One region of the Pseudarthrobacter adonitolis genome, then DNA from elsewhere that is predicted to be linked to it. Evidence: riboswitches for the same ligand, from Rfam matches in the RefSeq annotation. Region 1 holds a riboswitch; each other region holds the start of a gene.
What was found. A riboswitch is a leader RNA that binds a small molecule or an ion and turns the genes downstream of it on or off. The one in region 1 is predicted to bind cyclic di-AMP.

Region 1 (2,179 bases):
AAACTGAAGCAGCTGCTGAGCGCCCAGTCCGCAGGATCCATTACCCGCGCCGCCTCTGCCGGAAGCCTCGGTTCGCCGCTGGCCCAGCTGGCTACGGCGTCACCCTTCGGATTCCGGGTCAGCCCCATTACCGGCGGCTCCGGCGACTTCCACCGTGGCCAGGACTTCGTGGCACAGTGCGGAACCTCTGTCCTGGCTGCTGCCAGCGGCACCGTGACCTCTGTTGGGTGGCACCAGTACGGCGGCGGCAACCGCGTGGTGGTGGATCACGGCAATGGCCTTGAAACCACGTACAACCACCTCTCCTCCGCTAGCGTCAGGGTGGGCCAGACGGTCGCCCGCGGCGATGTGGTTGCCCTGAGCGGCACCACGGGCGCGTCCACGGGCTGCCACCTCCACTTCGAGGTCCAGGTCAACGGCGAAGTCGTTGACCCCAGTGGCTGGCTCTGACCCAAGTGATGGCAAACTCTCGAATCGCAGCGACGTGCCGTGACCTGAATGTGACATTGGCTCGGAACTCCTGTAACGTCTAAAGCGCGTCAACTTTTCCGAAGTTGACGTTCTTGAGTGGATTGCCTAGCTCTGCCACCGCTCAAGGTCCGTTCGCATGACATCGTCTGGCAGGGGCGGGGGAACCAATTTTGGTCTTCGATTCTGAAGGCCTTGGGGTTAAGTCGCAAAGCTTCCACTGTGAAGCAGCGCGGCCGGGTGACTCCCATCCGAATCCGACAGCTTACCTCGCAGGCATTGGGAGAGGCTACCTTCGTGTCTTCACGCCATAGTTCTGCGCGTCACCGCGCACAACCGGTCCGCACCAACCCCTTGGGCCCCGTGTCCAAGGCCGTTAGTGTCAATGCCGGGACCGTAGGTCGCCAGGCTGCTGTTATCGCAGCCGCATCAGGTCTGATCCTGAGCATGGGGCTTCCGGCAAACGCCGCGGACACCACCGCCGGCGTATCCGCCTCCACCGAGTCCGGGTCCGCGCAGACGGCACTTGCCGTAACCGCGGCGCCTACAGCTACCGTTTCCTTCGAGCGCCCCGTGATCAAGACCGCGCCGGCACCGAAGGTTGAGACGGTCCGTGCGCAGTCCACGGCCTCCCAAACCGGGGCTCAGAGTGCTGCCGCAACCGAGGCCGCGGCCTCCAAGCTCGCTGACACTGTCTCCTCCGCCGCCGCATCGGGTCTGGCAGCAATTGCCTACACCGGCATCGGCAACCCCTACCTCTGGGGCGGCACCACCCCCAGCGGCTGGGACTGCTCAGGTTTCACGCAGTGGGTCTACGCCCAGGCCGGCATCAGTATTCCCCGCACCAATGCCTGGACAGCCATGCGGCCCACCGCCACACCGGCTCCCGGTGACCTGGTCATGCAGAATGGCGGCGCCCACGTCGGCATCTACGTTGGCAACGGCATGATGATCAGCGCACTGAATCCGTCACAGGGCACGCTGCTCCACTCCGTGGCATCCACGGGCTCTTCCGCGTTCTTCACGATGGTCCCGTAGGTCCTGCAGTCCAGTAGTTCCTGCAGCCCAGCGCTGCCGGAACCGTTTCTTCGAGAGAAACTCTTCGCTAAATCCCCGTTCGGGGCGTGCCGGCGTACCCCCAAGATGCCGGCGCGTCCAAAGCCCTTGTGCTGCCCACGCGGTCCTAAGGAAAACGAAAGAGAGAAATTAATGACTACACGTGCAACTGTTGCACGGCACCGCGCCGAGGTCGCCAAGACCAACTCGCTGGCTGTCATTGCTAAGGCTGTCGGCGACAACGCCGGCGGCATGGGCCGTCAGGCTGCGGTTATCGCTGCTGCTTCCGGCCTTGTCCTGACCAGTGGTATTGCTGCGAACGCGGCAGACACCGGAGTCCAGCGTGAAGCTGCTTCCGCTTCGAACCTTGAGGTTGAGGCTTTCGCCCCGGCCATCATTTCGGCCGCTTCCACCATTGCCATCTCCTACGAGAAGCCTGCCGTGACCACCACGCCGGCTCCGGTTGAGGCTCCCGAGCCTGTTGTTGAGGCTCCAGCTCCGGCTCCCAAGGCCGCGGCCACCGTCAAGGTAGCGTCGGCAACGCCGGCCGCTCCTTCGGCTCCGGTCGCTGCCAGCGGCAAGGGTGCGGCCATCCTGTCCGCTGCGTACGCCCAGTTGGGTGTCAACCAGGACTGCACCATGCTGGTGACCAACG
Region 2 (2,179 bases), on a different contig from region 1:
CCGGACCTTCTGCGGGACCTGAGTGAACACAAGGGGTGGACGACGGCGGCGCGCAGCTGGGTGCCACCCGCCGCCGTCGTGCACGGCCGGATCACGCTACGCGGACGAAGGACGCTCCGGAGAGCCAGCTGATGGAGTGGACTTCGGTCTTGTAACCGTCCACCCCGCCACTGACAACCTGGCCGTTGCCGGCGTAGACGCCCACATGGCCGGCCGTGATGACCAGGTCACCGGCGGCAGGCGTGCCCACCACCGTGCCGTACTGGTAGAACTGGCCCGGCGCCAGGTCTCCCACGCTCTTACCGACCGAGCGCAGCGCTTTCTCCACCATGGCAGTGCAGTCCTGCTGGAGGCCGAGCTGGGAATTGGCGGAAGCCAGGATGGCCGCGCCGAGTGAGCCGGCCGGCGCCTGTGCCGCCGGTGCGGACGTTGAGGCCAGCTGGATGCCGGTGTTGGTTGGGGCGGCCGGGGCCGCGGCGGCCTTCGCCGCCGGGGCCGGTGCTGTGTAGCCGGCACCGGGGATCTGGATCTGGTCGCCGGGGTAGATGATGGTGGTCATCGTCAGGCCGTTGACAGCCAGCACGTCGTTGAGTGCGACGCCGTACTTGGTGGAAATTGCGCCCAGTGTGTCGCCTGAAACGACAGTGTGAACGTTGGCCGCGGCGGGTGCCGGGGCAACTGCGGCCGGGGCAGGTGCGCTGACCTGGCCCTGAACGTTGACAGTCCCGGAATTGTCGGGGCCGTGGACGCCGGCCTGCGCCGGGGCGCCGATGCTGAACAGCAGGCCGGAGGCGGCAACAGCCACCAGGGCCGGCCGGCCGAACGTCAGGGCGTGGGCTTTGGCCGTTGAAGACAGGCCAACGAGGACGGTAGAGCTGGCAGGAACCGCACGGTGGCGTGCGGCAGTTGAAATATTGGACACGGTTGATCGCCTCTCCCATGCCTGCGGGGTGAGCTGTCGGGTTCGGGTCGGAGATACCCGGCCGGCATCGATTCCGCACAGGACGGAGCGATACTGACTTAACCCCAAGGCTTCGAAAAGCCGTGGAAACGTGGTTCCCCCGTCCCTGCCAGTTGGAAAGCGACTGGATCCCGGTCAGCGGCAGGGCTCGGCATACTGGCGGGAATGTCCCGGCTTGAGCCAGGCCACCGCATGACCATAACTTCTATTCGGCGGCAATGTCACATTCCGATAACGGAATGTAGGCCTGGAATCCACCCGTCTTTCAGCACGGATGCGCTACTCCTCGGTAACGATGTTGCAGGTCAGGCCCTGTAATCCGTATATGCCCGGTAAGCTCACCAACTATGTCCCGGTTTGTTCAAAAAATGCGGCTGCCCGCCCTCGCCGGAATGCTGGCCGTTGCCCTGGCCGGGTCGGTTGCGCTGCTTCCCTCACATGCCGCCGACGACGCGCCGCCGGGTGGCTATCCCTCCTGGCAGGACGTGCAGAACGCCAAGCAAAGCGAAGCCGGCAAAGCGGCAGAGGTCGCCAGGATCACCGGGCTGCTGGGCGGGCTCCAGACCGGAGCAGAGGCGCTGGGCAATGCGGCCGTGACGTCCGCCGCCGAGTACGCCCTGGCCGAAGTGGCGCTTCAGGCCGCCACGTCTACCGTGGACGCCCTGACCGCCCAGACTGCACGCGCCACGGCCGAACTGGGACAGTACAAAAAGGAAATCGGTGCCCTGGCAGCCCAGTCGTACAAGACTGGTGGCACCAATATGGGTTTCTTCGTTGCCCTCGACGCTGTGCAGACCAACAGCATCCAAGGCCTGAACATCGTCCAGATCGTCAGCGACAAGACTGCTGCCCTAGTGCACAAATCCGCAGCCGCTGAACGCATTTCCCGCGCCCTGGCTGAGCAGGAGCAGACAGCCAGGGCCGAACGTGAGCGCCTGGCCGGGGAGGCCAGGACCAAGCTCGACGCCGCCCAGTCCGCCCAGCAGGCGATGTCCCGGCAGATCGCGGAGCAGGAGGAGCACGGCCAGGAACTGACCGCGCAGTTGGCCTCCCTCAAGGGCACCACCGCTGCGGTGGAGGGGGAGTTCCGGCAGGGCCAGGCAGCCTTGGCCGCGTACGAAACGGCGCAGGCCGCCAAACGGGCCGCAGCCCAGGAACAGGCACGCCAACTGGCGGAGGCGGCAGCCAAGGCGGCTGCCCTCGCTGCCGCGCAGAAAC
Region 3 (2,179 bases), on a different contig from region 1:
CCGGCCCGCGCATTGTCGGCGTCCCGCTCGCCCACCCGGGACGGCTCCCCCATCCGCGCCCTGGTGGTTGACGACAAACCCAGCCTTTCCGAACTCATGAGCATGGGGCTGCGCATGGCCGGATGGTCCGTTTGCCGTGGCTTCGGATGGCCGGGAGGCCGTCAAGCACGCCAAGGAGTTCCGCCCGGACGTCCCGGTGCTGGACGTAATGCTGCCAGGGTTCAACGGCGTTGAGCTGCTGGGCAGGATCCGCGACTTCGCACCGGAGGTACCTGCGCTTTTCCTGACCGCCAAGGACGCCGTCCAGGACAGGATCGTGGGCCTGGCGGCCGGCGGGGACGAATACGTGACCAAGCCCTTCAGCGTGGAGGAGGTCCTGCTGCGGCTGCACAGGTGGACCTCACACAACTCGTGATCGAAACCGTCAGGGACGAGAAAGTCATCGCCCCGGACCACCACTGGCGCCTTGAACTGCCTGACGAGTTGAACTGCCTGACGAGCCGCTCGCCGTCACCGGTGATGCGACCCATCTGCGGCAGGTGCTGGTCAACCTTCTCTCCAACGCGCGCAAGCACACGCCGCCGGGAACCACCGTCGTCACCGCTGTCACGAAGTCTGCCGATGGCAACGCGGCGGTGACGGCAACGGACGACGGCGGCGGCATCCCTGCGGAGTTCGCGGACCATGCTTTCTCCCGGCTTGCCCGCGCAGACCCCGGCCCGCAAGGGCATGGCGCCGGCCTCGGGCGCCGCGGCGTCGGAAGGCACCACTGGCCCGGGCCTGTCCATTGTCCAGTCCAACACGAAGGCCCACGGCGGGAGCGTGGAAGTGACATCGCGGGCAGGTCGGACAGAGTTCGCCTTACTCCTCCCTACCGGCGCCGTGGCACGAACCGACGCCCGATCACAGCAAGGCGACACACCGTCGTCGTGATTTCTGTTACCAAAATGTGACTTAAGCTTCCGGCTCCTGTAGCGTCGAACAGGTGCGGATCCCGTTCGGGCCGCATATCCGGATGACGCCAAGCTCTGCCGCTTCCCGGATTCCGATTTCAGAGGCAGAGGCGGGGGACCCACCGTCCCGGGCACCAAGTGCCCTTTGGGGTTAAGCCAACACGTGGTTGTGCCGTGTGGCCGGATGCCCTCATCCGAACCCGACAGCTAACTCCGCAGGTGTGAGAGGCGATCCATCATGTCTGAATTCAAGGTACAAACGCGCCCGCAGGGCGACACAAAGTCCGATAGCCACCGTAAGCAAACCCGCTTCAGTGCGGCAATGTCCCCACTGTCCAAGGTGGCCCGGATTCCCTCCGTGGGCCAGCGCGCCGCGGTGTTTGCCACGGCGGGCGCCCTGCTGATCGGGGTCAGCGCCGCTGGACACGCTTCCGAGTCTGCATCGCTTGCGGCCAGCGCGGACCAGGCCGCCGAAGAAACCGGCGCCCAGTCGAAACTGAGCTTCGAAGCAGCCCAGATCCAGCCCCCGGCCACCCCGGAAGCTGCGCCAGCCGAAATCAACGTCGCGCCCCAGGCTGCCGCCCCGGCACCTGCCCCGGCCCCAGCTCCGGCTCCGGCTCCCGAGCCCGCCCCCGCACCTGTTGTGCCCGTCAACGACCCCGCCGGGGCACAAGCCTACGCCGCCAGCCAGCTGGCGACCTACGGCTGGTCCGCCGACCAGATGCAGTGCCTGCAGACGCTGTGGACCAAGGAATCCGACTGGTCCACCACGGCCACCAATGCCAGCAGCGGCGCGTACGGCATCGTCCAGTCGTTGCCCGCTGAAAAGATGGCGAGCGCCGGCGCGGACTACCTCACCAATTACCGCACGCAGATCAACTGGGGCCTGAACTACATCCAGGAGCGGTACCAGTCACCGTGCGGCGCGTTGAACTTCCACCTGTCGCACAACTGGTACTAGGCAAACTCCCCCGCGCCGGGGCATCCCGGCGCGGGGGTCAGGGGTTCCCTGCCCAGCGGCTCCGGGCCATACTTGGGCCATGAAATTCACCACCACCATCCTGGGCAGCGGCAACAAGGCGGGCATTGAGGTTCCGGAGGAGGTCATCTCGGCTCTCGGCGCAGGCAAGCGTCCGCCGGTTGTGGTGACCATCAACGGAAAGAGCTACCGGAGCAGCATCGCGGTCATGGGCGGACAGAACCTGATCGGGGTGAGCACCGCTAAC
Region 4 (2,179 bases), on a different contig from region 1:
GGCCGCCGTCGGCATCGTGCAGCTGGGCCGGCTGGGCGAGATCGTGGCTCGCCGCCGGGAGATGGCCGCAAGCTATGAGGCAGGCCTTTCCGGCCTGGCCGGGCTCCGGTTCGTGGCCGACCCACCGTACGGAACCACCAACTTCCAGTCCTTCTGGCTCGAGGTGCTCCCGGACTTCGCGACCGACCGCGAAGGGCTCCTGGCCCGCCTGGCCGATGCCGGAATTTCGGCGCGCCGCGGCACCATGGCGGCACACCGGCAGCCTGCCTACCGGTGGCGCGATACTGGCAACGCAGGGCTCCAGAACACCGAACGGCTGACGGACCGGACCCTAGTTCTCCCGATTTTCCACGGCCTGGACAACGTGGGCCTGAACCGGGTCATGAACAGCGTACGGGCGGCCGCCGGGGTACGCCGGTGAGCGAACTGGTGCTGGTCGCAGCAAGCGGGCTGGCCCGGGAGGTCCTGACCATGGTCCGCGCCAGCGGGCAGTACGACGTCGTCGGGCTGCTCGACGACGACAAGGAAATGACCGGCGTCACCGTGGACGGAGCGCCGGTGCTGGGGACCATTGACGACGCCTCCAAGTTCACGCACGCACTGGTGCTGGTATGCCTGGACTCGGGAAAATCCCGGGAAGCCGTGGTGGAACGGCTAGCGGCCCAGGGCGTGCGCGATGCCGGTACGCCACGGCGATCGACCCCACCGTGGAGTGCCCCGAGGGCTGCCGGATCGGCCGGGCCAGCATCCTGCTGCGGAATGTGACGCTGACGGCTTCGGTCACGCTTGCGGCGCATGTTGCGGCCATGCCGTCCGTGACTTTCACGCACGACGACGACGTGGCGGACTTCGCGACGTTCGCCGCCGGTGTGTCGCTGGGCGGCGGAGTCCGGATCGGCCGGGCGGCCTACCTGCGATTGAACTGCAGCGTCCGGGAACGGACCTCCGTGGGGGCCTACGCCACGGTGGGTATGGGGGCGGCCGTTTTGAGCAACGTGCCCGACGGCGAAACGTGGGTCGGCGTCCCGGCGCACCCTATCGATCAGGGTTAAACGAAGGGCAACCGAGGCCGGGCGCAAGGGGCCGCTCCGACGGCGTGACTTTCGTTACCTGATTGTGATTAATCAGGTCCGGTCATGTACGGTCGATCAAGTGGGCCGACCTTCCAGGCCCAAATCCGGGCAGACGCCAAGCTCTGCCGCTGCCCGGAGTCCACGACATCATTAGGCAGAGGCGGGGGACCCAGAGTGTCCGGGCCACGGCTTTAAAGCCGGCCCTTGGGGTGAAGCCGCATTGCGCGGCCGGATGGCCTCATCCGAATCCGACAGCTAACTCCGCAGGCGTTGAGAGGTAATCACCCATGCCTGCACCCCATGATCAGCCGCGCCCTGACGCGCGCCCCTATTCCAAAGAAGCCGCGGCGCCCACCCAGCGACGGTCTGTGCTGAAGAAGTCCGCGGGCCGTGCCAAGACCCAGCGCAACATGTCGCTGACGGCGGCCGCACTCGTCGCCCTCCTGGGAGTCGTTTCCCTCGGCCAGGTCTCCGACCAAGGGCCCCAAAGCGCCGAGTTGAGCCGCGTCGCGGACACGTCCAATCGTGCCCAGGCCCCGGGACAGGTCAAGCGCAACACCAACCCTGTTCCGGCCCCACTGCCGGCCACGGACCCCACCACCGCGCCGGCGCCGGTGCCGGCGCCTGCACCTGCTCCCGCCCCGGCATCGACGACACCTGCGCCGGCACCCGCGCCCGCGCCCGCCGTGGCACCGCTTGCAACAACCGGCGCTATGCCGGTTGGTGTGCCCGGGGCGTGGACCATGGCTTTCGCCGACGAATTCAACGGCACGGCCCTTGACACGGGCAAATGGTCCAACTGCTGGTTCTCTCCCACCTGCGGCACGATGAACAACGTTAAGACGGACCCCAATAATGTTGCCGTCTCCAATGGCACCCTTGCCCTCACGCTCAGCTCATCGACCTCTGGCGCGTTGATTTCTACAAATCCCAGAGGTGGTGCAACAACGGGCTACCAGTTCACTACCGGCTACGTCGAAGCACGAATCAAGTTCTCGGGGAACGGCACGAACATCTACAACTGGCCTGCATGGTGGACTACCGGACAGTCCTGGCCTACGAATAACGAGATTGACATTGCGGAGCCCAAGGGACCCATGACGTCT

Region 2: it holds a riboswitch for cyclic di-AMP, as region 1 does, so the genes downstream of both, ACZYZ4_RS04090 (C40 family peptidase) here and ACZYZ4_RS15110 (C40 family peptidase) in region 1, are expected to answer to the same signal.
Region 3: it holds a riboswitch for cyclic di-AMP, as region 1 does, so the genes downstream of both, ACZYZ4_RS14675 (aggregation-promoting factor C-terminal-like domain-containing protein) here and ACZYZ4_RS15110 (C40 family peptidase) in region 1, are expected to answer to the same signal.
Region 4: it holds a riboswitch for cyclic di-AMP, as region 1 does, so the genes downstream of both, ACZYZ4_RS06545 (glycoside hydrolase family 16 protein) here and ACZYZ4_RS15110 (C40 family peptidase) in region 1, are expected to answer to the same signal.

The regions. Positions count from the first base shown of each region.
Region 1 covers NZ_JBVAYW010000017.1:28,327-30,505, forward strand. The annotation lists gene ACZYZ4_RS15105 (M23 family metallopeptidase) at 1-450, shown strand, start outside; cyclic di-AMP (ydaO/yuaA leader) riboswitch at 599-761, shown strand; gene ACZYZ4_RS15110 (C40 family peptidase) at 832-1,506, shown strand; gene ACZYZ4_RS15115 (NlpC/P60 family protein) at 1,678-2,179, shown strand, end outside.
Region 2 covers NZ_JBVAYW010000002.1:322,228-324,406, reverse strand. The annotation lists gene ACZYZ4_RS04095 (protein adenylyltransferase SelO) at 1-22, shown strand, start outside; gene ACZYZ4_RS04090 (C40 family peptidase) at 92-922, opposite strand; cyclic di-AMP (ydaO/yuaA leader) riboswitch at 926-1,094, opposite strand; gene ACZYZ4_RS04085 (coiled-coil domain-containing protein) at 1,309-2,179, shown strand, end outside.
Region 3 covers NZ_JBVAYW010000016.1:7,683-9,861, reverse strand. The annotation lists partial or broken gene ACZYZ4_RS14685 (response regulator) at 13-394, shown strand; partial or broken gene ACZYZ4_RS14680 (sensor histidine kinase) at 370-933, shown strand; cyclic di-AMP (ydaO/yuaA leader) riboswitch at 1,034-1,186, shown strand; gene ACZYZ4_RS14675 (aggregation-promoting factor C-terminal-like domain-containing protein) at 1,192-1,914, shown strand; gene ACZYZ4_RS14670 (DUF1905 domain-containing protein) at 1,994-2,179, shown strand, end outside.
Region 4 covers NZ_JBVAYW010000004.1:105,478-107,656, reverse strand. The annotation lists gene ACZYZ4_RS06555 (DegT/DnrJ/EryC1/StrS family aminotransferase) at 1-421, shown strand, start outside; partial or broken gene ACZYZ4_RS06550 (PglD-related sugar-binding protein) at 418-1,052, shown strand; cyclic di-AMP (ydaO/yuaA leader) riboswitch at 1,193-1,357, shown strand; gene ACZYZ4_RS06545 (glycoside hydrolase family 16 protein) at 1,361-2,179, shown strand, end outside.